4 regions of the Humidesulfovibrio mexicanus genome follow, and region 3 is predicted to be linked to each of the others. Evidence: predicted binding sites of a transcription regulator. Region 3 holds the regulator's gene; each other region holds the start of a gene.
What was found. The regulator sigma-54, encoded in region 3, starts transcription at its own class of promoters, with help from an activator protein. The targets are predictions, from matches to a motif close to CTGGCACGGNNNNTGCTT.
Positions count from the first base shown of each region.

Region 1: a site for sigma-54 is predicted at 1,057-1,074, ahead of CHB73_RS04985 (periplasmic heavy metal sensor). Genes of this name have one in related genera too.
Region 2: a site for sigma-54 is predicted at 1,072-1,089, ahead of CHB73_RS14890 (OmpA/MotB family protein). Genes of this name have one in related genera too.
Region 4: a site for sigma-54 is predicted at 2,832-2,849, ahead of nifH (nitrogenase iron protein). Genes of this name have one in related genera too.

Region 1 is NZ_FZOC01000002.1:258,245-263,304, reverse strand. Features, by position in the region: gene CHB73_RS04995 (Hsp20/alpha crystallin family protein) at 1-348, opposite strand, end outside; gene CHB73_RS04990 (hypothetical protein) at 419-670, opposite strand; gene CHB73_RS04985 (periplasmic heavy metal sensor) at 1,124-1,693, shown strand; gene CHB73_RS04980 (L,D-transpeptidase family protein) at 1,754-2,533, opposite strand; gene CHB73_RS04975 (VOC family protein) at 2,536-2,988, opposite strand; gene CHB73_RS04970 (precorrin-8X methylmutase) at 2,973-3,641, opposite strand; gene deoC (deoxyribose-phosphate aldolase) at 3,638-4,393, opposite strand; gene CHB73_RS04960 (MliC family protein) at 4,404-5,060, opposite strand, start outside.
Region 2 is NZ_FZOC01000008.1:146,659-151,718, forward strand. Features, by position in the region: gene CHB73_RS14885 (motility protein A) at 1-294, opposite strand, end outside; gene CHB73_RS14890 (OmpA/MotB family protein) at 306-1,013, opposite strand; gene CHB73_RS14895 (Maf family protein) at 1,358-2,011, shown strand; gene CHB73_RS14900 (DUF2867 domain-containing protein) at 2,202-2,696, shown strand; gene CHB73_RS14905 (arylsulfatase) at 3,244-4,725, shown strand; gene CHB73_RS14910 (tetratricopeptide repeat protein) at 4,738-5,060, shown strand, end outside.
Region 3 is NZ_FZOC01000001.1:81,285-86,344, forward strand. Features, by position in the region: gene CHB73_RS00460 (PTS sugar transporter subunit IIC) at 1-45, opposite strand, end outside; gene CHB73_RS00465 (PTS sugar transporter subunit IIB) at 71-532, opposite strand; gene CHB73_RS00470 (PTS sugar transporter subunit IIA) at 546-944, opposite strand; gene rapZ (RNase adapter RapZ) at 1,032-1,919, opposite strand; gene CHB73_RS00480 (PTS sugar transporter subunit IIA) at 1,932-2,381, opposite strand; gene hpf (ribosome hibernation-promoting factor, HPF/YfiA family) at 2,384-2,926, opposite strand; gene rpoN (RNA polymerase factor sigma-54) at 2,965-4,410, opposite strand; gene lptB (LPS export ABC transporter ATP-binding protein) at 4,689-5,060, opposite strand, start outside.
Region 4 is NZ_FZOC01000004.1:373,230-378,289, forward strand. Features, by position in the region: gene nifD (nitrogenase molybdenum-iron protein alpha chain) at 1-1,171, opposite strand, end outside; gene CHB73_RS10865 (P-II family nitrogen regulator) at 1,183-1,557, opposite strand; gene CHB73_RS10870 (P-II family nitrogen regulator) at 1,562-1,906, opposite strand; gene nifH (nitrogenase iron protein) at 1,940-2,770, opposite strand; gene CHB73_RS10880 (LeuA family protein) at 3,087-4,196, shown strand; gene modB (molybdate ABC transporter permease subunit) at 4,378-5,060, shown strand, end outside.

The sequences.
Region 1 (5,060 bases), on a different contig from region 3:
GGTCCGGGTGAAACTGCCGTAGCTGCGCTCAATGCGGTGGAAACTGTCCTTCTTCTTATCTTCCTCGAATTTCTTCTCCCCCCGGATGACCAGCGCGCCGCCGTCCAGGGAGACTTCGACATCCTTGGGGTCCAGGCCCGGCAGTTCGGCGTCCACGCGGATATCCTTGTCCGTCTCCGAAATGTTGACCGCCGGGAATCCCGACGCCCCGAAGACGCTTTTGCCGAACTCCGCCGGGAAGGGTTCGAAGGGGCTCTTCCAGAACTCCTCCATCATGTCCGCGATGCTCATGGGGCGCAGCGCGTCTTCCGAACGCCTGCGCAGAACGGGGAGCCATTGTCTCAGCATGACCTCTCCTCCTGTTCAGGGTGTGCGGTTTTGCGGCTCTCTCGCCGCAGAGTCTCACGGGCCTTGGCGCTCACGCCGCGCTGTCCATGTTGGCGAAAACAAGGCTGCGACCCTTGGCCAGAGCCATTTCAAAGGCTTCCTCAAGGTTCGCGCAGGCACGGTCAAGGGCGTACACGGCTCCGGGGCTGCCGGGTGCGTGTTTGCGGGTGGAGAGACACGGAGCGAAGGCGCCCTCCGGGGTTTTGATGGCGAACGGCCGAACTTCCCAGCCGTTCAAAAGCTGCATTCTGCCAGTGAACACCCGCTTTCCGCTCAAATTCATGAGCCACCTCCCGGCCACCCGTGCAGCCACCGCGCCAAACGTCTCCTTTTGCTTTCCGCTCCCCTGCCTGGTTCCATGTCCGGCCCCTGTGGCGCAACACAAAAAAGCCAATAATCACGGGACAGAGGATGGTCTTTCAGTTATCACCTTACAAGCTTTGCGGACTGATGCAACAACATTTTCTGTCCAAAACGTGCGAATATCGCCTAGCCATTCAAATCGCGGAGCATTTTTTTTTTTGCGTCAGCACAGGGGGCAAGCCTTGCGCCAAAACATGCACCCCCCTCGCCATATTCCGACAATAAAGATCAGGATTGTGTATAATTTTGCACAACCGACGCTGCACAAAAAACACATAACAAACCGTCATGCTGTAACTTTCAGCCATGGCACGGCGTATGCTCAAGTACAGCCACATGCGGACGAGCGCCGCAAACACTTTGGAGGATCACCATGAAGCGTTTCCCGACAATTCTCGCGGCCAGCTGCGCCGCCATCGCCCTCTCCTCTTCCCTTGCGCTGGCGGCAGAGCCGATCCAGCCGCCTCGTCACATTCCCCATGCCACGCCGTGGAACCATGGCAGAGGCGGCATGATGGTCCCCGATGCAGGACCGTTTGCGCAACTCTCGCCGGAGAAGCAGGAGGCCGCGCGCAGGCTCATGGACGCGCACGCCAAGGCCATGGCCCCTCTGCACCAGGACCTCTACGCCAAAATGGCCGCTTTGGAGGCACTGAATGCCGCAGGTGAAGGCGAAGGCGCAAAGGCCAAGGCCGTCATTCGGGACATTGCCGACCTGAACGCAAAGATGCTGATTGAAAACGGGAAGTTCCGCACCAGAATGATCAAGGAGACCGGCCTGCGGATCCCGGTGATGGGGCATGGGCCCCGGCATGGCATGATGGGCGGCAAAGGCTGCGGCATGATGGCCGGACCTGGCGCGCCGGTGCCCCCCCCTCCGGCCAACGCCGAAGCCGATGCTGTGGCCGACGATGCGGTAACGGACCACTCGGCCCACCATTAAGCAGTTCCACAGGTACGACAGCAGGGGGCGGTTCCGGCGGGGCCGCCCCCTGCCGCGTCGTCAAGGCAGAAGCGGCAACCGCCAGGCGCTGCGCAGACGATCGTAATCGGCGCGCGGCAACTGCGCCAGAAGCGGCCCCTTGTCCGCATCCAGCCAGCGCAGCACGGTCAGCATATCTGCCGCGTCCATGTTGGTGCAGCCGGAGGACGCCACGCCCTGCCCAAGCCAGATGTGCAGGAAGATGCAAGAGCCGGCGCCGGGCGTTACGGGGTCGCTGTTGTGCCGCACAAACACTCCCAGACGGTACTGGCCGTCCGCGCGCAGCATGTCCTCTGCGCTTTTCCACGCCTTCGGCCCGCCATCTGCGCGCGCAAAGGTGTTGTACAAGGGCGAGGCGGCGTCATCCACGCAATACAGCCGCTCGTCGGCGCGCAACACCGGAACCCGCGCCTCCTTGACCTCTTCCGGCTCCTGGGCGAAGCCCTGCCCCAGCGCGAACAGGCCCACCGGCGCGCGGCCATCGCCCTCGCGCTTCACCGGCCCAGCTCCCAGCGCCAGGCCATGCAGCCCGCGCCCCCAGCCCAGGCCGTTGCGTCCCAAGTTCACAGCCACTGGCGCGCCAACCCGCCGCCAGTCCTCGTCCGGCCCGGAACGCTCCAAGCGCTGCAGATGGGCCTGGGTGCTGCTCCAGTCCTCGGCCACCACCAGCAACAGCTGGCGCGAGCCGTTGGTCAAGTCCTCGCCGCCCAGACAAGCTGGCCGGGGGGCGCAGCCTGCCGCGCCAAGACACAGGGCAAGGGCCAACACGCCCGCGCACATGAAAAGAGTCGTCGAACGCATGGTCAGCTCCTTGCCGGGGGCGGCAGCACCAGCCCGCCCTGCTCGTTGAGGGTGAAGAAATCCGCGTGGGCCAGCTCCCAAAGATGTCCTTCGGGATCTTGGAAGTATCCGGAATACCCGCCCCAGAACACTTCCTGCGGCCGCTTCACCATGCGCGCCCCTGCGGCCACGGCCCGGGCCATAAGCCCGTCCACCTCCTGGCGACTGGCGCAATTGCACGCCAGGGTCACCCCGTCGAAGCGGCCCGGTTCGCCCAGGCTCGCCTGCGGCAGTTGCGCGTCCTCCAGCAGGCCTGTGCGCGGGTACAGGGCCAGCACAGCCGCCCCGCATTGATAGAAACGGATAGCGCCCTGGCTGATTGCCGAGGGCTCAAGTCCGAGCCCCTGCTCATAAAACGCGGCCGCGCGGTCCAGGTCATCCACGCCCAGGGTCACGATGGTCATCCCAAAGCGCATGATCCCTCCTTGCGCTGCTGTAAAACAATATCCGCCAGGGCGTTGACCGCGCTCGCGGCCAGGGCCGAGCCGCCCTTGCGCCCCGCCACGGTGATGAAGGGCACGCGGCTCTGACGCAGGAGCAAGTCCTTTGATTCCGCAGCGTTGACAAAGCCAACGGGCATTCCGACGATAAGGGCCGGTGTGGCGCGTCCGGCCTCCACATGCTCAAGCAGCCGCAGCAGCGCAGTGGGCGCGTTGCCGATGACGTAGATTTCCGGCCGGATGTCCGACACGGCGAAGTCAATAGCGGCGCGGGCGCGCGTGCTGCCCGCAGCCTGGGAAAGCGCGAGCACGTCCGGATCGCGCATGAGGCAGCGCACCGTGCAGCCGAGCAAATCCGTACGCCGCGCCGGAATCCCCGCCCGGGCCATTTCCGTATCCGTGAAGATGCCGCACCCGCGCGATAGCGCGGCCAGGCCCGCCTCCACCGCGTCTGGGTGAAAGCGTGCGAGGTCCAGCATCTCAAAATCCGCGGTGGTGTGGATCATGCGGCGCACCACAAGCCACTGCGCGCCCGCAAAGGGCCAGGGCTCCGGGACCTCCGACTCGATGATGCGCATGGACTCCGCCTCGATGTCCTCTCCGCGCCTGATGTCGCGCACTCCGCTCATGCGTTCTCCCTTCTTGCAGCTCCCTGCTCCAGAATGGCCACCCCGGAGGATGTGCCGATGCGATCGGCTCCGGCCCGCGCCATGCGCAGCACATCGTCCAGCGTGCGGACGCCTCCGCTCGCCTTGACGCCGAATCCCAGCCCCACAGCACGGCGCAACAGCCGCACATCGTCCTCCGTGGCCCCGGAGCGGGAAAAACCCGTGCTCGTCTTGACGAAGGCAGCACCCGCGTCCACAGCAAGGCGGCAGGCCAGCGCCTTTTCTTCGTCGGTCAGCAGACACGTTTCAAGGATGACCTTCACCGGCCGCCCGGAGCAGGCGCGAACCACCTGGGCGATGTCGCGCAGCGCGGCGTTTGCGTCACCGCCTTTGAGCGCCCCGATGTTCAGCACCATGTCCACCTCGACCGCGCCCTGCTCCACCGCCAACCCGGCTTCCCGCGCCTTTGTCTCGGTCTGCCCGGCCCCCAGGGGAAACCCCGCCACGGTGATGGGCAACGGCCCGCGTCCGTCAAGCACGGCGACGGCCCTTGGCAGATGCCAGGGGTTCACGCACACGGCCTTGAAGCCGTGGGCCACCGCCTGGACGCACAGCATCTCCACCTGGGCGGGCGTGGCGTCCGGCGCAAGCAGCGTGTGGTCGATAAGCGCCGCGATGTCCAACTGGTTCACATCGTGCATGAAGCTCCTGCGTTCCTTGCCTCTGGTTGGTATGACCACGTAACTGCGCGAGGTCAACAGCCTGTGGCGCATGCCTGGGGCATCAGGGCGTGGCCACCCGCCACCCGATGGCTTCCAACGCACCGGGCGGCAGGCCGAGGGATTGCGCCGCTTCGGTCCCGAGCCGGGGCTGCCCCTGGCCCAAGAACCAGGCCACGCCCTGCCAATGCCCCTCGGCTTCACGCCGCAGCAGCAGCCACAGCGCATCGTCCAGCTGCACAAACGCTCCACGCTGCGCTGCGTCGTGGGGAGCAGCCGCACACAAGACCGAGGCCAGGCCGCCCTGCACCATGACGGCGTCGGGCTCATGGACGCACAGGGCGTCGCGTGCCCCCCCGCCCGGTTCCGACTCCAGGCTGCAGCGGAAGCGACCCAAAGGGAAGCGGTGGGCAAAGGACGTGTCCTCACGCGCCAGGGCTTCCAAAAACCTGGACGCCGCCACGCGGACCGGGCGCTCCCGCTCCAGCAGAGCGGCCTCGCGGCCCTGGAATATGAGCTTGCCATCGCGTTCGACGCGGACATCGCCGTGGTGTTCCCAGAAGGTTGCGCGGCCATCGCTGTACCGCGCCCCGGATGCGGACAGGGCGAGCGGCAGCGTCAGGCGGGCGCCATCGGGCAGGGTCACGCGTACGCGCTTGCCGGGGATGTCGAAGCGTGCACGGAGCTGGCGGCCGTCCGGCGCTTCAAAACGCGCATCGGC
Region 2 (5,060 bases), on a different contig from region 3:
GATGGACTCCAGGGAGAGCACGCCCTCCACGCGGGATTTCACCGAAAGCTCCAGCAGAATGCGCACGATGTCGTCCGGGGTTGGCTGGCGCTCGGTGTACACGCTGCGCGCCACAAGGAAGGCCGTGCGGATGCGCGCAAAGGGATAGCTCATGAACAGCGCGGCGAAGAGGCCGGCCACCACGATGAGGAAGGCCGCCAGGTTCCAGTACACGGCGAGCCCGCCGCTCATCCAGAAGCCGCCCACGAAGATGGCGCCGCACAAGAGCACTCCAAGCATGTTCTTCTTGCTCATGGCATGTCTCCTTAAATATCTGTCAAGACGAGCACTTCGACCCGTCGGTTACGCTTTTCGGCGTCAGGTGCCGTTGCCGGGACCTCCGGCTGGAAGCTGCCCCGCCCGGTGACCATGAAGCGCTTGGCGTCCAGGCTCGCCGTGCGGATGAAATGCTGGGCCACGCTGGCCGCGCGCCGGGCGGAGAGATCCAGGCCCTCCTCCGGTGTGGCGGTCTCGCCCTCGGCGGTGTGCCCCACCACCAGCACGGCTCCGTTGCTTACGCGCAGAATTTCGGCGATGCGCTCCAGGTACTGGCCGCTGTTGGCGGAAAGGGCGTCGCCGCCGGGGCTGAAGAACAGGTCCCCGCGCAAAAACACGCGCACTTGCCGGTCTGTTTCGCGCACAACGGAAATGCCCAGGTTGTCGGACTGGTAGTAGGTTTCCTTCATGGGCACGCCGCTGGCGGCCTTGAAGTCCTTGCCGTCCTTCACCGGAGCGTCCAGTTCGCCCAGGAAGGCCTGCCCGGGATCGACCGGGGCGCGCGTCGCGGCGGGTTCGGCGGCCCTTGGCCGGGCGCGGTCCTTTGCGCCGGAGTAGATGAACAGCACGGCGAAGACCATGAACATGATCATCATCAGGTCCGACCAGGGCACCGACCACTCGGCGAAGTTCCCGCCCGTGGTAGCCGTGCTTGCGCCGTCCTCGCGCCGCAATCCGAATCCGTCCCGTGCACCCATGCCGCACTTCCTTGCGTTCTGACGCCCGTGGTCCATTCCTGGGCGTGCGCTTTCGGTCAAGCAAGATGCCTGCCAAGTGCCTACCTATTCGATATTGCGGACTTTTATGTTTGCGCTCAGCCCTTGCGCAACGTGTTTGGCCAAAAGTCCGGCGGAAGAGGGGGCCTGGGCGGATTCCGGTGTGCCGGGAACGCATAGGCGAACGCCGGAACTGCTACCGGGCGGCATTTTTGCGACGCTGTCTTGGCGCAACCGGTTTGGCCGGACCGACCCGCGGGAACACCCACCTGCAACGGCTCGCCAAGCACATTGACTCCGCCGCGAAATGACGGCACAAGCCGCCCATGACCAACGCCTGCACCCCTCCCGCCGGCCCCGGCGCCTACCGCAGCCTGTCCACCCTGGTGCTGGGCTCAAGCTCGCCGCGCCGCCGCGAGCTTCTGGGCTCCCTGGGCCTTGAGTTCGAAGTGTGCCCCAGCAACGCCCCGGAGCCGCCACCGGCCCCTGGCGAGGCCCCGGAGGCCTATGCCCGGCGCATGGCGCGCGCCAAGACCATGGACGTTGCCGCCCTGTATCCGCAATCCGCAGTGCTCGGGGCCGACACCATCGTGGTGCTGCCCGGCGCGCCAGGCCGCGACGCCACGGTGCTGGGCAAGCCTTTGGACGAGGCCCACGCCCTGGACATGCTCACGCGGCTTTCCGGCCGGGGGCATCTGGTGGTGACGGGCTGCTGCCTGGCCCTGCCCGGCAGGCCGGAGCCGCTGTGCTTCGCGGTGACCACCGAGGTATTCATGCGCGCAAGCACGCGCCAGGAACTGGCCGCCTACGTGGCCACGGGCGAGCCCGCGGACAAGGCCGGGGCTTACGCCATCCAGGGCCTGGGCGGATTTCTGGTGGAGCGGGTGTGCGGCTCGTACACCAACGTGGTGGGCCTGCCCGTGACAGAGTGCGTGGCGGCCTTAGTGTCTTTGGGGGTTATTGCTGCAAGGCGAGTGTGAAGAAACTGCATTTGCGGAATGATCCAGACGCAGTCTCCACCAGCTCCCACGAGGGGGGCGCCAGGGGGCGGGAAGCTCACACGGGCGACTGGACAGGCCCGAAGACAAGTTGACCGGTGGAGTCGCAGCCGCACAGGCCCCATACCGCTGGACTGTCCCCTCGAACGGTGAAAGCGAGAGGTCGTGACGCATGTCGTACATAAACGCCATTCCGGAAATCAACACCGTCCTCGAAGGTGCGGACTATCTTGACATCAAGCATGTGGATTCAACCAAGCCCATGCGTGAATTCCTCGCCTCTGTCTTATCGTACATGCCTGGCTGGATGGTGGCGCTTTACAAGGTCAGGGCTGTGTTTGTCCGACTGCTGGGCTTGAAGCAAGGCGGCTATCCCGGCGCGGAGAAGATCGACCCGGAGGACATCATCTTTTCTCCCGGCAAGATGGGGAGCTTTTTTACAGTGAAGGCTGGCGAGGAAGACCGCTACTGGATAGCGGGGGCAACCGAAAAGCACCTTTCTGGAGACCTCGTCATAGCCGTAGAGCCTTTGCCTGACGGGGTGAAGCGGTACCATATGGCTTCCGTTGTGCAGTATCGTCATTGGACGGGTAGGGTCTATTTCAACATCATCCGACCGTTTCATCATGTGGTTGCATGGGCCATGATGCGCCATGCGGCGAAGTAGGAATCAATACAACGCGCATGGCCGACTTTCCCCCTTGATGTTCCTTGCGGGTTCCACTGGCGGAGCATCATGGTCAGGCTGGGCAGTCCCGCACAACTCCTCACCAATGTAATGCCAAGGTCAATGACGATGGATAATCATGGCCCAAAAGCGCTGTTTGGCGTGGTGGGCCTGCCCGTGACAGAGTGTGTGGCGGCGCTCCTGGAGCACGGCCTCGTGGCGGCGCGTCCGGCGGGGCGCGGGCGTTCCTAGGCGGGGCGCGGGCTTCTCTACACCGGCGCCAGCAGCTGCGCACCGGATGCGAGCGTCCAGGGGCGCACCGCCGCCGTTGGCGCGCCATGCCCGAAGCCGGACCGCCAACGCTTTCCCCTCCCTTTCTTGACTCTTCGGCCCTTTTCCCCCCGGTCCGTGCGCCACGGGCGGCGGGGCTAGCGCGCCGCACCCTCTTGACTGCCCGCGCGGGCTGGGGCATTCGTTCTTGCATTGGGCCACAAGCAGTGGCGGCCGCTTGTTTTTTTGCGAAACGTCTTCCCCACCTCAAGCCGGGATGGTCAACATGCACGGGCGCAGTCTTCGCGGCGCGGTTTTCTGGATGGCGCTGGCCCTGGCGCTGCTCCTTCGGGGCGAGGCCCTGGCGGCGGCCAAGCCCAACATCGTCTTCATGCTGGTGGACAACCTGGGCTACGGCGAACTGGGCGTGTACGGCGGCGGCGTGCTGCGCGGAGCGCCCACCCCACGCATCGACACCCTGGCCGGACAGGGCCTGCGCCTGCTGAATTTCAACGTGGAGGCCCAGTGCACGCCCTCGCGCTCGGCCCTGATGACCGGACGCCTGGCCATACGCTCCGGCACCTACGCCGTGCCCCTGGGCGGCCAGCCAGATGGTCTGACCTTGTGGGAGGAGACCATCGCCGAGCTTCTGTCCCGCCAGGGCTACGCCACGGGCATGTGGGGCAAGTGGCACCTGGGCAGCGGGTTGGACCGCTTGCCCACCAACCAGGGTTTTGACGAGTGGTTCGGCATTCCGCGCACCTACGACGAGGCCCTCTGGACGGGGCAGAACGAGTCCAAGGGGCTTTGGCCCGCCGTGGGCGACGCGCAGGGGTGGAACCCAAAGGCCGACCCGCCCCAGCCCATCTACGAGGCCCGCAAGGGGGAACAGCCGAAGGTTCTGCGCACCCTGGACCTGGAGCAGCGGCGGCTCATGGAAGGGGAGATCACCCGCCGCGGCATCGACTTCATGACCCGGCAGGTGAAGGCGGGCAGGCCCTTCTTCGCCTACCTGTCCTTCTCGCTGATGCATTTTCCCACCCTTCCCGGCCCGGAGTTCGCGGGCAAGACCGGCAACGGCGACTGGGCCGACTGCCTGGCGGAAATGGACCACCGCGTGGGCCAAGTGCTGGACGCGCTGAAACGGCTGGGCGTGGAGGACGACACTCTGGTCATCTTCGCCAGCGACAACGGGCCGGAGGCCATCCACCCGTGGGAGGGGTCGGCCGGGCCGTGGCGCGGCACGTACTTCACCGCCATGGAGGGCTCCCTGCGCGCGCCGTTCATCGTGCGCTGGCCGAAAAAGATTCCTGCCGGACGCGTGAGCAACGAGATCGTGCACATCGTGGACTGCTTCACCACCATGGCCCGCGCGGGCGGGGCGGAGATACCCAAGGACCGGCCCATCGACGGCGTGGACCAGATGGCGTTCTTCCAGGGCAGGCAGGAGCGTTCCAGCCGCGAGGGCTTCCCGGCCTTTGTGGCCAACCGGTTGACCGCGGTGAAGTGGCGCAACTGGAAAGGCCATGTCTTGTGGCAGGAAAAGATGTTCGACACCCCGCAGGCGTTGCCCATCCCCAAGCTGGTGAACCTGCTGGCGGACCCCAGGGAGGAGCGCGACGTGGGCCCCCACAATTCCTGGGTGGCCGAGCACCTGATGAAGATCACGGACGATTTGCTGAAGAGCTTCAAGGAATATCCGCCCATTCCCATGGGCACGCCGGAGCCCTACCAGCCGCCAGTGAACCCCAGGCCCTAGGCCAGGCGCCCCATGGCGGGAGCACGCGAAGACGAGCAGGTGCGCTGGAGCGCCCAGGCGGCCCGGATTGCGGGATTCGCCCGCGCAGCGGGCACATGGCTGGCCATGGTCCTCGTCCTCGGCGTCGCCTTCCCTTCTGGGGGGGCCATGGCCCGCTCCGCCCGGACCACGCAGAACCCGGCACAGGGCGTGACCGGATCGGCGGGGTGCCGCAGTTGCCATGAGAAATTCTACCAGCTCTGGTCCACCTCTTTCCACGGCCTGGCCATGCGGCCCTATTCCGACGCCTTCGCCGCGCAGTCCCTCAAGCCCCAGCCGCAGGAACTGGGGATTGG
Region 3 (5,060 bases):
GAAAAGGGAAAACAGCGCAAAAAAAAACCAACGGTGGCGAACCACACAGGGCCGGTCATGCTTGCGTCCATCAGGTGAACCTCACGGATACAGGATCGTTTGGAACGCAACGAAAGTCGAGCTCAACGCCCTTGTCCTGCAGGAAACGCAAACAGGCCTCGTCGTCCGGACCGATGGAAACGCTGGGAGACACCTGACGTTTTCCCTGTGAATAATGAAGGTTGCCGATGTTCAGAATGGAGATGGACAGCCCCTTTTCCACCGCTCGCCGGACATCGAGACAGGTAGAGAACAGGAGCAGCGTTGATTCACGGGCAGGCGCCTTGAGCCTCGAATCCGCGGCTAGGGCGTCTATGGGCAAAAAGGCGCTTTCCACCGCCCTTGGAATCGCCAAGGACATGATCTCCTGCTGAAATTCGTCGCGGGACAATTCGTCGTTGCCGACGATGATGCACTTGGCGTCCATAAACGGCACCCATGCCTCCACAACCTGCCCGTGGATTAGCCGGTTGTCGACCCGCACCCAAAACACGACAGCCGCTCCCTCAGGTCCGCTTCCTGAGCATTTCGCCAGGGACGACAATACCTTGCACACCTGCGGATTTGGCCTGGGCGGCCAAAGCATCCAGGCTTTCCGAACGCGACTGGAGCACCTTGAGCAGCATGGGAAGGTTTACTCCGGCCACAACCTCGACATTGCCGAGCTTGCGCAGAGAAAGACTCAAGGTCGTCGGGGTGCCGCCAAAAAGGTCCGTCAACACCAGCACGCCCATGCCCATTTCCAACTGGGCCAAATCGACCTTCAGTTCCGCAAGAATATCGTCCACCCCGCGCGATTCGAGCACAGAGACCGCGAGGAGCCCCTCTTGGGGGCCGACAATCAACTGCGCCGCACCAAGCAAGGCCGCGCCAAACTCCCCGTGTGTGACAAGAAGCACGCCCACCTGCCGGGCTCCGGGGCGCGCATCGTTGGATTCCGCCATCATACCGCCTGTGTGCGCCATGGTGCGCACCTGTTCTGGAACGAACTGTCAACCAAGGTCGAAGTGCCGGTGCTCCAGGGTGACGCTGTAGCCCGCATCATGCAAAGTGGCATAGGCCAATTCCGCAAGCGCAACGGAACGGTGCCTCCCCCCGGTGCACCCCAGGGCCAGGGCCACGCGGTAGCGTCCTTCGGCCGCATAAAGCGGCAACAGGTAGAGCAAAAAATCAAGGAACCTGGCCTTGAAGGTCCGCCCGGTCTCCGAGTCGAGCACATAGTCCGCCACTGGGGCGTCCTTCCCGGACATGGGCCTAAGCTCGGGGACGAAATATGGGTTTGGCAAAAAACGCAGATCAAAGACAAGGTCCGCCTCGGCCGGTGCGCCGTACTTGAAGCCGAAGCTCATGACGTGCACGCGCATTCCCTGCCCTGCATGTTCCTTGGCGCCGAAACGCTCCTGAATCTGGCGGCGCAAGTCATGGATGGAAAAGCTGCTTGTGTCGAGCACCAGTTCAGCATCGCGCCGAAGAGGCGCAAGCAGGGCGCGCTCCTTGGCCAGGGCCTGCTCAAGCCCTCTTTCGTCGCTCTCCAGAGGATGCGGACGGCGCGTGGTGGCGTATCGGCGCATGATGGCGTCGACCGTGGCTTCCACAAACAGCACCCGAACCACTATGCCCTTTGCGGCAAGCTCCTGCACCGCGTCATTCCATTGGTCAAGAAACTCATGTTGTCGCAAGTCCATGCCCAGGGCGAGTCCCCTGTGTTTGGAGTCCTTGCCGAGAAACAAGGCGACGAGCTTGGGAAGCATGGCTGCGGGAAGACCATCCACGCAAAAATAGCCCAGATCCTCGAACACGTTGAGCGCCGTGCTTTTGCCCGCTCCGGACAGGCCGGTGACCACCACGACCGAGAAGGACTCTGACGGATACTGCGACATGACTGACGGACCTCAGTAAGACTGGAGCAGGCGCAAAAGCCCCTCGCGGTCCTCGGCCTCAAAGAAGTCCTTACGGAACGAATCGTCCTTGATGAGCCGCGAGATGTGCGCAAGGATGCGCAGGTGGATTCCGGTCATCTGCTCTGGCGCAAGAACCAGAAAAAAGATGCTGCACGGCTTGAAGTCCAAGGCCTCAAAATCAACACCATGCAGGCTGCGCCCCACAAGCAGGATGATGTTCGACAGCGTGGGGAGCTTGCCATGCGGAATGGCGACGCCATCGCCAATGCCTGTGGTGCCGAGCCCCTCCCGGTCCAGCAGGACCGAGAGGGCAAGATCGGCATCAAGCTGCGGGTGCCTGGCGGCTACGGCCATGGTCATTTCCCGCAGAACTTCGGGCTTGCTGGTGGCCGCAAGAGCGGGCAGCACCAATTCCCGATCCAGATACTCGTCAAGACGCATTGTTAGTTTCCGGGGTCGATGAGACCGAAGTCTCCGTTCTTGGTCCTGTACAAAACGTTGACGCGGGCGGTTTCCGCATTGCGGAACACCAGAAACTCGAACTTGCGGCTCTCAAGCTGCATGGCCGCTTCATCGACGCTCATGGGCTTGGGCTCGAAGTTGTCGCTTTCCTTGATGGTTGGCGTCCGGCCAGAGCCTTCGTCAGTGAAGCTTATGACATCCATGCGCGCGGCGCGGGGCGTTCCGGCGCGGCGACGCTCCTTGTGGCGTTCGCGCATCTTCTTGAGCTGCGCCTCCAGCTTGTCAAGCACCTGGTCGATGGTCGAGTACATGTCCTCGGACTCTTCGTAGGCCGAAATATGCAGATTGTCCGCCGCAAGAACCACTTCCGCCTTGTGGCGGAACTTCTCCACGGAGAGATTGATCTGGAGTTCGGTCTCTATGGTATCGCCAATGAACTTGGCCATCTTCTCGAAACGGGAAGTGGCGTATTCCTTCAAGTGGTCGGAGGGCTCGAAATTCTTGAAGGCGAAAGAGATGTTCATGCAATACCTCCAGTAGTCTTGATGGCGCGCGGCGCCTGTTAAAACACGTGCTTGCGCTTGGAGGAAGACTCGATGTGCATGGCCGTTCGGTACTTGGCCACTGTTCTCCGTGCTATGTTCACCTCCAGTTTCTGTTTCAGGATTTCGCCGATCTGTTCATCGCTCAACGGTCGTTTTGGGTTTTCCTCGCCGATGAGCTGCTTGATGAGCGCCTTGACGGACTCGGATCCGACCTGAGTGCCGTCGTCAAGGTCCAGCGCACTGTTGAAAAAGAACTTGAGCTCAAAAATGCCGTGGGGGGTCGCCACATACTTGCTGGTGGTGATGCGGCTCACGGTGGACTCATGCATCCCGATGTCCTCCGCGACCTCCTTGAGGATCAACGGCTTGAGCCGGGTCACCCCATGTTCGAAGAAGTCGCGTTGAAAGCGGACGATACTCTCCATCACCTTGTACAAGGTGCGCTGCCGCTGGTAAAGGCTCTTCATCAGCCATTCCGCGCTGCGGACCTTGTCCTGAAAATATTCACGCTCGGCCGTGTTCTTGGCCTTGGCGTTTTCCATGTAGAAGGGGTTGAGCTGAAGGCGGGGGAACCCCTCCTCGTTCAATACGATGACGAAATCCTGCCCGACCTTGTACACGAAGACATCCGGGCTCACATACTGCGGCTCGCCGGAGGAGAAATGCGCTCCGGGCATGGGCTCAAGACTCTGGATCAGGTCGAGATAGTCCTTCAAATCCTCCATGGTGATCTTGAACTTCTTGGTCAACGGCTTGTAGCGGTGCTTCTCAAAATCCTCCAAGTGATCCCGCACGAGAGAAACCAGCACAGGATCCTCGTCGAGGCCCTGGTGCTGCAGCTGGACGAGCAGACACTCCTGCACGCTGCGCGCGGCCACGCCCACCGGATCCAGCCGCTGGATGCGCCGCACTACAGCCTCTATGTCCTCGACGGGACAATCAGGCAGCTGCTCGGCCATTTCCTCGACCGAAGCCTGCAGATATCCGCGGGAATCCAAGTTGCCAATGACGATCTCGCCGATGTCCAGATCCCGATCAGTGAAGTTGGACAAACGCATCTGCCAGGCCAGATGGCCTTCAAGACTCGGCTTGGAGGTCAGCCTGGACTCGAAGGAGAGCCCCTCTTCAGGCACTTCCAGCTCACGCCCAAGCGACTGCTTCGTAACGCTTGAAAACTCTCCGAGATAGTTTTCCCAATCCGCGCTGCGCATGAGGTTTTCGTCCTCCCTGCTCTGCGCGTCCACATGGGCGGCCTCGTAGTCGTCGAGATTGTCTGTGGCAGGTGCCGTGTCCACAACCTCCGGGTCCAATTCCTCAAGGAAGGGGTTTTCCATGAGTTCCTGCTGAATGGACTCAACAAGCTCTAGCCTGGACAGCTGGAGCAGCTTGATAGCCTGCTGCAACTGCGGCGTCATCACCAGTTGCTGCGTCAGCTTGAGTTGTTGGCGGAGCTCAAGACCCATTCACGGACACCATTGCCTTCACGTCGCCAGGGGGGAAACGCCAAAAAAATTATGAAACCTGGATATTCGCTTGCCGCCATGGTGCCACAGGCGTTGGGACTGTGCAAGTTCTTTTTGGTAACTCACCAAATATACGAACCTTTTCATAGCGGAATACATCATATGAAAAAACTGTACCAACCTTCCAGGAATGTGTAAATCCACAATTCCTTGCCCTCGGCTGCTCCCCGTGTTTCGAGAAGCCGAGACAGATCGCAACCGCCTGAAATTACGGGGTGCTACAGACTGAACGATTCGCCCAGGTAGAGCTTTCTGGCCTTGCTGCTCTGCACGATCTCCGAGGGGCTCCCCTCAAGGATGACCATGCCCTCATAGACGAGGTAGGCTCGATCGCAAATATTGAGCGTCTCCCGGACGTTGTGGTCGGATATGAGGATGCCGATGCCCATCCCCTTGAGCACGGAGATGATCTCCTGAATATCGATCACGGCGATGGGGTCGATGCCGGCAAACGGCTCGTCCAAGAGGATGAACTTGGGGTTCACGATAAGCGCGCGGGCGATCTCAAGCCTCCGGCGCTCACCCCCCGAAAGGAACATGGCGGGCTGGTTGGCAAGCTTGGTGATGGTGAACATCTCAAGCAGTTCTTC
Region 4 (5,060 bases), on a different contig from region 3:
GGCGGCCTTCGTAGTCGTCGCGGTGGGCGAACTCGTAGCCGGCGGCGATGGTCTTCATGCCCAGTTCGGCGAAGAGCTCCTGGTAGTGGTGGGCGCGGCTGCCGCCCACAAAGAGCATGGCGGTCTTGCCCTGGGTGCGGGGACGGACCTCGGCCTGGGCGGCCTTCACCGGGGCCATCTCCTCGGCGATGACCGCCTCGATGCGGTCTTGCAGCGCCTTGTCGCCGAAGTACTGGCCGATCTTGCGCAAGCTCTTGGCCGTGGCCTCCGCGCCGATGAAGTTCACCTTGATCCAGGGGATGCCGTACTTGGTCTCCAGCATGTCGGCCACGTAGTTGATGGACCGGTGGCACATGACGCAGGAGAGGTCGGCCTTGTGCGCGGTGGCGAACTGGTCGTAGCTGGAGTTGCCCGAGAAGGTGGCGATGTTGGTGATGCCGCAACGCTTGAGCACGCGGTCGATCTCGAACCCGTCGCCGCCGATGTTGTACTCGCCCAGCAGGTTGATCTTGTACTCGCCCTCCTTGGCCCTGTCCTCTGTGCCCACCAGGTGGCGGAACACCTGGTTGTTGGCGATGTGGTGCCCGGCGGACTGGCTGACGCCCTTGTAGCCCTCGCAGGAGAAGGCGAAGACGTTGCAGTCGCCGAGCTTCTCCTTCATCTCGCGGCTGACGGCGTGGATGTCGTCGCCGATGAGGCCGACAGGACAGGTGGCGAACACGCAGATGCCCTTGGGATGGAAGAGGTCGTAGGCCTCCTGGATGGCTGCCTTGAGCTTCTTCTCGCCGCCGAAGATGATGTCCGAGTCCTGCATGTCGGTGGAGAAGGCGTAGGGCATGTAGTTCTGCCCGTCCGGCCCGGGGTCGGTCTGGTTCCTGCGGGTCAGCCAGGCGTAGAAGCTGCACCCGATGGGCCCGTGCACGATGTTCACGATGTCGCGCGTGGGGCCCATGATGACGCCCTTGCACCCGGCGTAGGTGCAGCCGCGCATGGTGATGACGCCGGGGATGGTGCGCACGTTGGCCTGTATCTCGGGCGTGCTGTTCTCCAGCGCCTCGTTGACGAGGATGGAGGCGGCGCGCTTTCTCGCCACCTTGGGAGGATACTTCTTGAGCAGCTCCTCCTTGACCGCGGAGGCGGTCCACGCTGCTGCCGTGTTCTTTGCGGCCATGACGGGCTCCTTTAGCTGATGGACTTCTCGCCGGACTCGGCGGTGCGCACGCGCACGGCGTCGGCCACGGGGAGGACGAAGATCTTGCCGTCGCCGGGCTTGCCGGTCTGGTTGACCTCGATGATGGCGTCGACCACGGCCTTCACGTCGCCGTCTGGCACCACCACGGAGACCATGCGCTTGGGGTAGAGCTTGCCACGCTCGCCGAGCAGGGCCACGGCCTCCTCGTAGCCGCTGGCCGCGCCCGCAAGCACGTGGGGATTGGCCAGGCCAACGCCGCGTCCTTGCGCCTCGTGGGCGAAGTAGGCGTCAATGCCCGCGTCGGTAAGCGCCTGCTTGGTGCGGTTCATCATGTTCATGCGCACCACGGCGATGACTTCCTTCATGGCGCTAGGCCTCCTCTGGCGTGGCCGTTTCGCACACGCCGGAGCTCACGGTGTAGACCTCGTCCACGGGGGAGACGAAGATCTTGCCGTCGCCGAAGGCGCCCTTCTTGCCGCTGCGCGCGGCCGCCATGATGGTCTCGATGACGAAGTCGCGGTCGGCGTTCTTGACCACGCTCATGAGCATGGTCTTGGGAATCTCGTCGTAGGTGACTTCGCCGATCTTGATGCCGCGCTGCTTGCCGCGCCCGGCCACGGAAAACTTGGTCACCGCGGGGAAACCGGCGTCCATGAGGGCCGCCAGAACGTCATCAGCCTTCTCCGGACGGACGATAGCTCTCACCATGATCATGTGTTGTTCCTCCTCTTCGTATGCGGTGGGGGGCTAGCAGGCTTCCATGAGGCCGAAGTCCATGAGCAGCTTCTCCAGGGCCTCGATCTCCAGGGGCTTGGGGATGACGAACATCTCGTTGGTGTCGATGGCCTTGGCGAGGTTGCGGTAGTGGTCGGCCTGCTCGGCCTTGGGATCGAACTCGATGACGGTCTTGCGGTTGATCTCCGCGCGCTGGACCATGTTGTCGCGCGGGACGAAGTAGATCATCTGCGTGCCGATCTGCTTGGCCAGCTGCTCGATCATCTCCTTCTCGTTGTCCACCTTGCGGCTGTTGCAGATGAGCCCGCCCAGGCGAACGGTTCCGGACTGCGCGTACTTCATGATGCCCTTGCAGATGTTGTTGGCCGCGTACATGGCCATCATCTCGCCGGAGCACACGATGTAGATCTCCTCGGCCTTGCCGTCGCGGATGGGCATGGCGAAGCCGCCGCAGACCACGTCGCCCAACACGTCGTAGAAGGCGTAGTCCAGGTCCTCGGACTCGTGGTAGGCGCCCAGGCTCTCCAGCATGTTGATGGAGGTGATGATGCCGCGCCCGGCGCAACCCACGCCCGGCTCTGGCCCGCCGGACTCCACGTTCCAGGTGTCGCCGAAGCCACGCTTGCGGATGTCCTCAAGCTCCACGTTCTCGCCCTCGTCGCGCAGGGTGTCGAGCACGCTCTTCTGCGCCAGGCCGCCCAAGAGCAGGCGCGTGGAGTCGGCCTTGGGGTCGCAGCCCACCACCATGACCTTGCGGCCCATCTCCGCCAGGCCGGCCACGGTGTTCTGCGTTGTGGTGGACTTGCCTATGCCGCCCTTGCCGTAAATGGCCACCTTTCTCATTTTCTTCATCGCTGCATCCTCCGCTCGTTTCGACTTTTGAGGTTGACGGACGAGCGACAGAAGGCAAGGCCCGTGCCAAGGCTCACGAATTCTGGCAACCGCGTGATATGCACTGATTTTTCTGGTCATGGGCGGTGGTGTCAGGCTATGCTGCCGACATTCGCGTACCTACGAGAAATGTAGGAGCAACACTTTTGTATGCACCGGCACGCACACAACGCAGCATGGGCAACAGGCTGATTTCGCGCTCTTTTGTTTTCATGGCGAGCAGCTGGCACCAAGGGTGCACTCTTCCCCAAAACACGAGGAGGAGACCATGCTGATAGACAGCACCCTGCGCGAGGGCGCACAGGCCTACGGCGTGCATTTCGGTCCCGGCGCCAAGCGGCGCGTGGCGGAATTGCTGGCGCAGGCCGGGGCAGAGGAAATCGAGTGCGGCTGGCTGGGACAGGAGGGGCTTGCGGACTTTCTGGCCTGGGCCGCCCAGGCCCTGCCCGAGGCGGCGAAAGGCCGTACGCCCAGCCTTTCCGTGTGGTGCCCCTGCCGCGAGGCCGACGCCCGCGCAGCGGCGGAGCTGGTCCAGGCCGGACTCGCGCAGCGGGTGAACATCGGCGCGCCGTCTTCCGCCGCGCACCGGGAAAAGCGCCTGGGCCTCTCGCGCGCGGACATGGCCGCCCGCGTGCTGCATGTGGTGGACACGGCCAGGCGCCAGGGCGCGGACTATGTGTCCGTAGGCCTGGAGGACATTTCCCGCGCCGATGCGGAGGAGGCGCTGGACCTGGCCCGCGTGGCGGTGGCGGCCGGGGCCGCGCGCGTGCGCCTGTCCGACACGGTGGGGCTGCTCACCCCGGAGTCCACGGTGCGCCTTGTGGAGCGTTTTGCGGCGGATCTGCCCGTGCCCGTGGCCCTGCACGCCCACAACGACCTGGGCATGGCCACGGCCAACGCCATCACGGCCCTTGGACACGGAGCCGCCTTCGTGGACGTTTCCGCCCTGGGCCTGGGGGAGCGCGCGGGCATCGCGGCGCTGGAGCAGGTGGCGGCCTGGGCCAGGACAGCCTGCGGCGCGGCCTACGACCTCACCGTGCTGCGGGCCTTGTGCCTGCTGGCCGGGCAGGCGGCCGAGGTTTCCGTGCCCCGCAACCGCCCCGTGGTGGGGCAGGACATTTTCGCCGCCGAGAGCGGCATCCACGTGCACGGCATCGCGCGCGACCCCTCGCTCTTCGAGCCGTTCGATCCGCGGGCGGTCGGCGCGGAGCGCCGGGTGGGCGTTGGGGCCAAAAGCGGCGCGGCGGCCCTGGCGCAGACGCTCCGGCGGCTGGGCAGGCAGGCGCGGCCGGACGCGGGGCTGCTTGAGCGCGTGCGCGCCCTGGGCGAACGCCTTGGCCGCCCGCTGACGGACAGCGAGATACTGGGCGCGCTGTAGCGCGCCAGGAGGACACCATGACCCTGGCCCCCATGCTGCGGCGCGCGGCCGAAGCCCTGTGGCTTGCGGGCGGCATGTGCGCCCGGGCGGAACTCGGCCTGGCGGATTTCGACCCGCCCCCCGGAACGCCATTTGCCAAACCGGGAAGAATTTCCCATTGTTCACCCCAGGAGACCAACACGTGCCCATACCCTTGCTCGAACTCTTCGCACACGCGGCCGTCCCGCTGAAGCTGACCCTCAAGGTGGCCCTCACCGCCACCACGGGTGCCTGCCTCATGGGCATCGGCGCGGGCTACGCGCTTTCCCGGCGCGGGCTGCCCGGCCGGGAACTGCTGGATTCCCTGTGCACCCTGCCCCTGGTGCTGCCGCCCACGGTCATCGGCTACTACCTGCTGGTGGTGTTCGGCCGCCGGGGCGTGGTGGGCAAATGGCTGGAGGAAACCTTCGACGCCAGCCTGGTGTTCACCTGGCAGGGCGCGGCGCTTGCCGCCAGCGTGGTGGCCTTTCCCCTGGTGTGCAAGGCCGCGCGCACGGCCTTCGAGGGCGTGGACGAGCGCCTGGAGAACGCGGCGCGCACCCTGGGCGCGGGCGAGGCGCGCGTGTTTCTGCGCGTTTCGCTGCCGCTGGCCTGGCGGGGCATTGTGGCCGGAACCATGCTGGCCCTGGCCCGGGCCATGGGCGAATTCGGGGCCACGCTGATGCTGGCGGGCAACCTGCCCGGCCGCACCCAGACGCTTTCCTTGGCCGTGTACGAAGCCGTGCAGGCCGGGCGCGACGACGAGGCCGCCTTCCTGGTGGGGCTTACTTCGCTGGTGTGCGTGACCCTGCTGCTGTCTTCCGGAAAACTGCTCGTGCGCAGCCG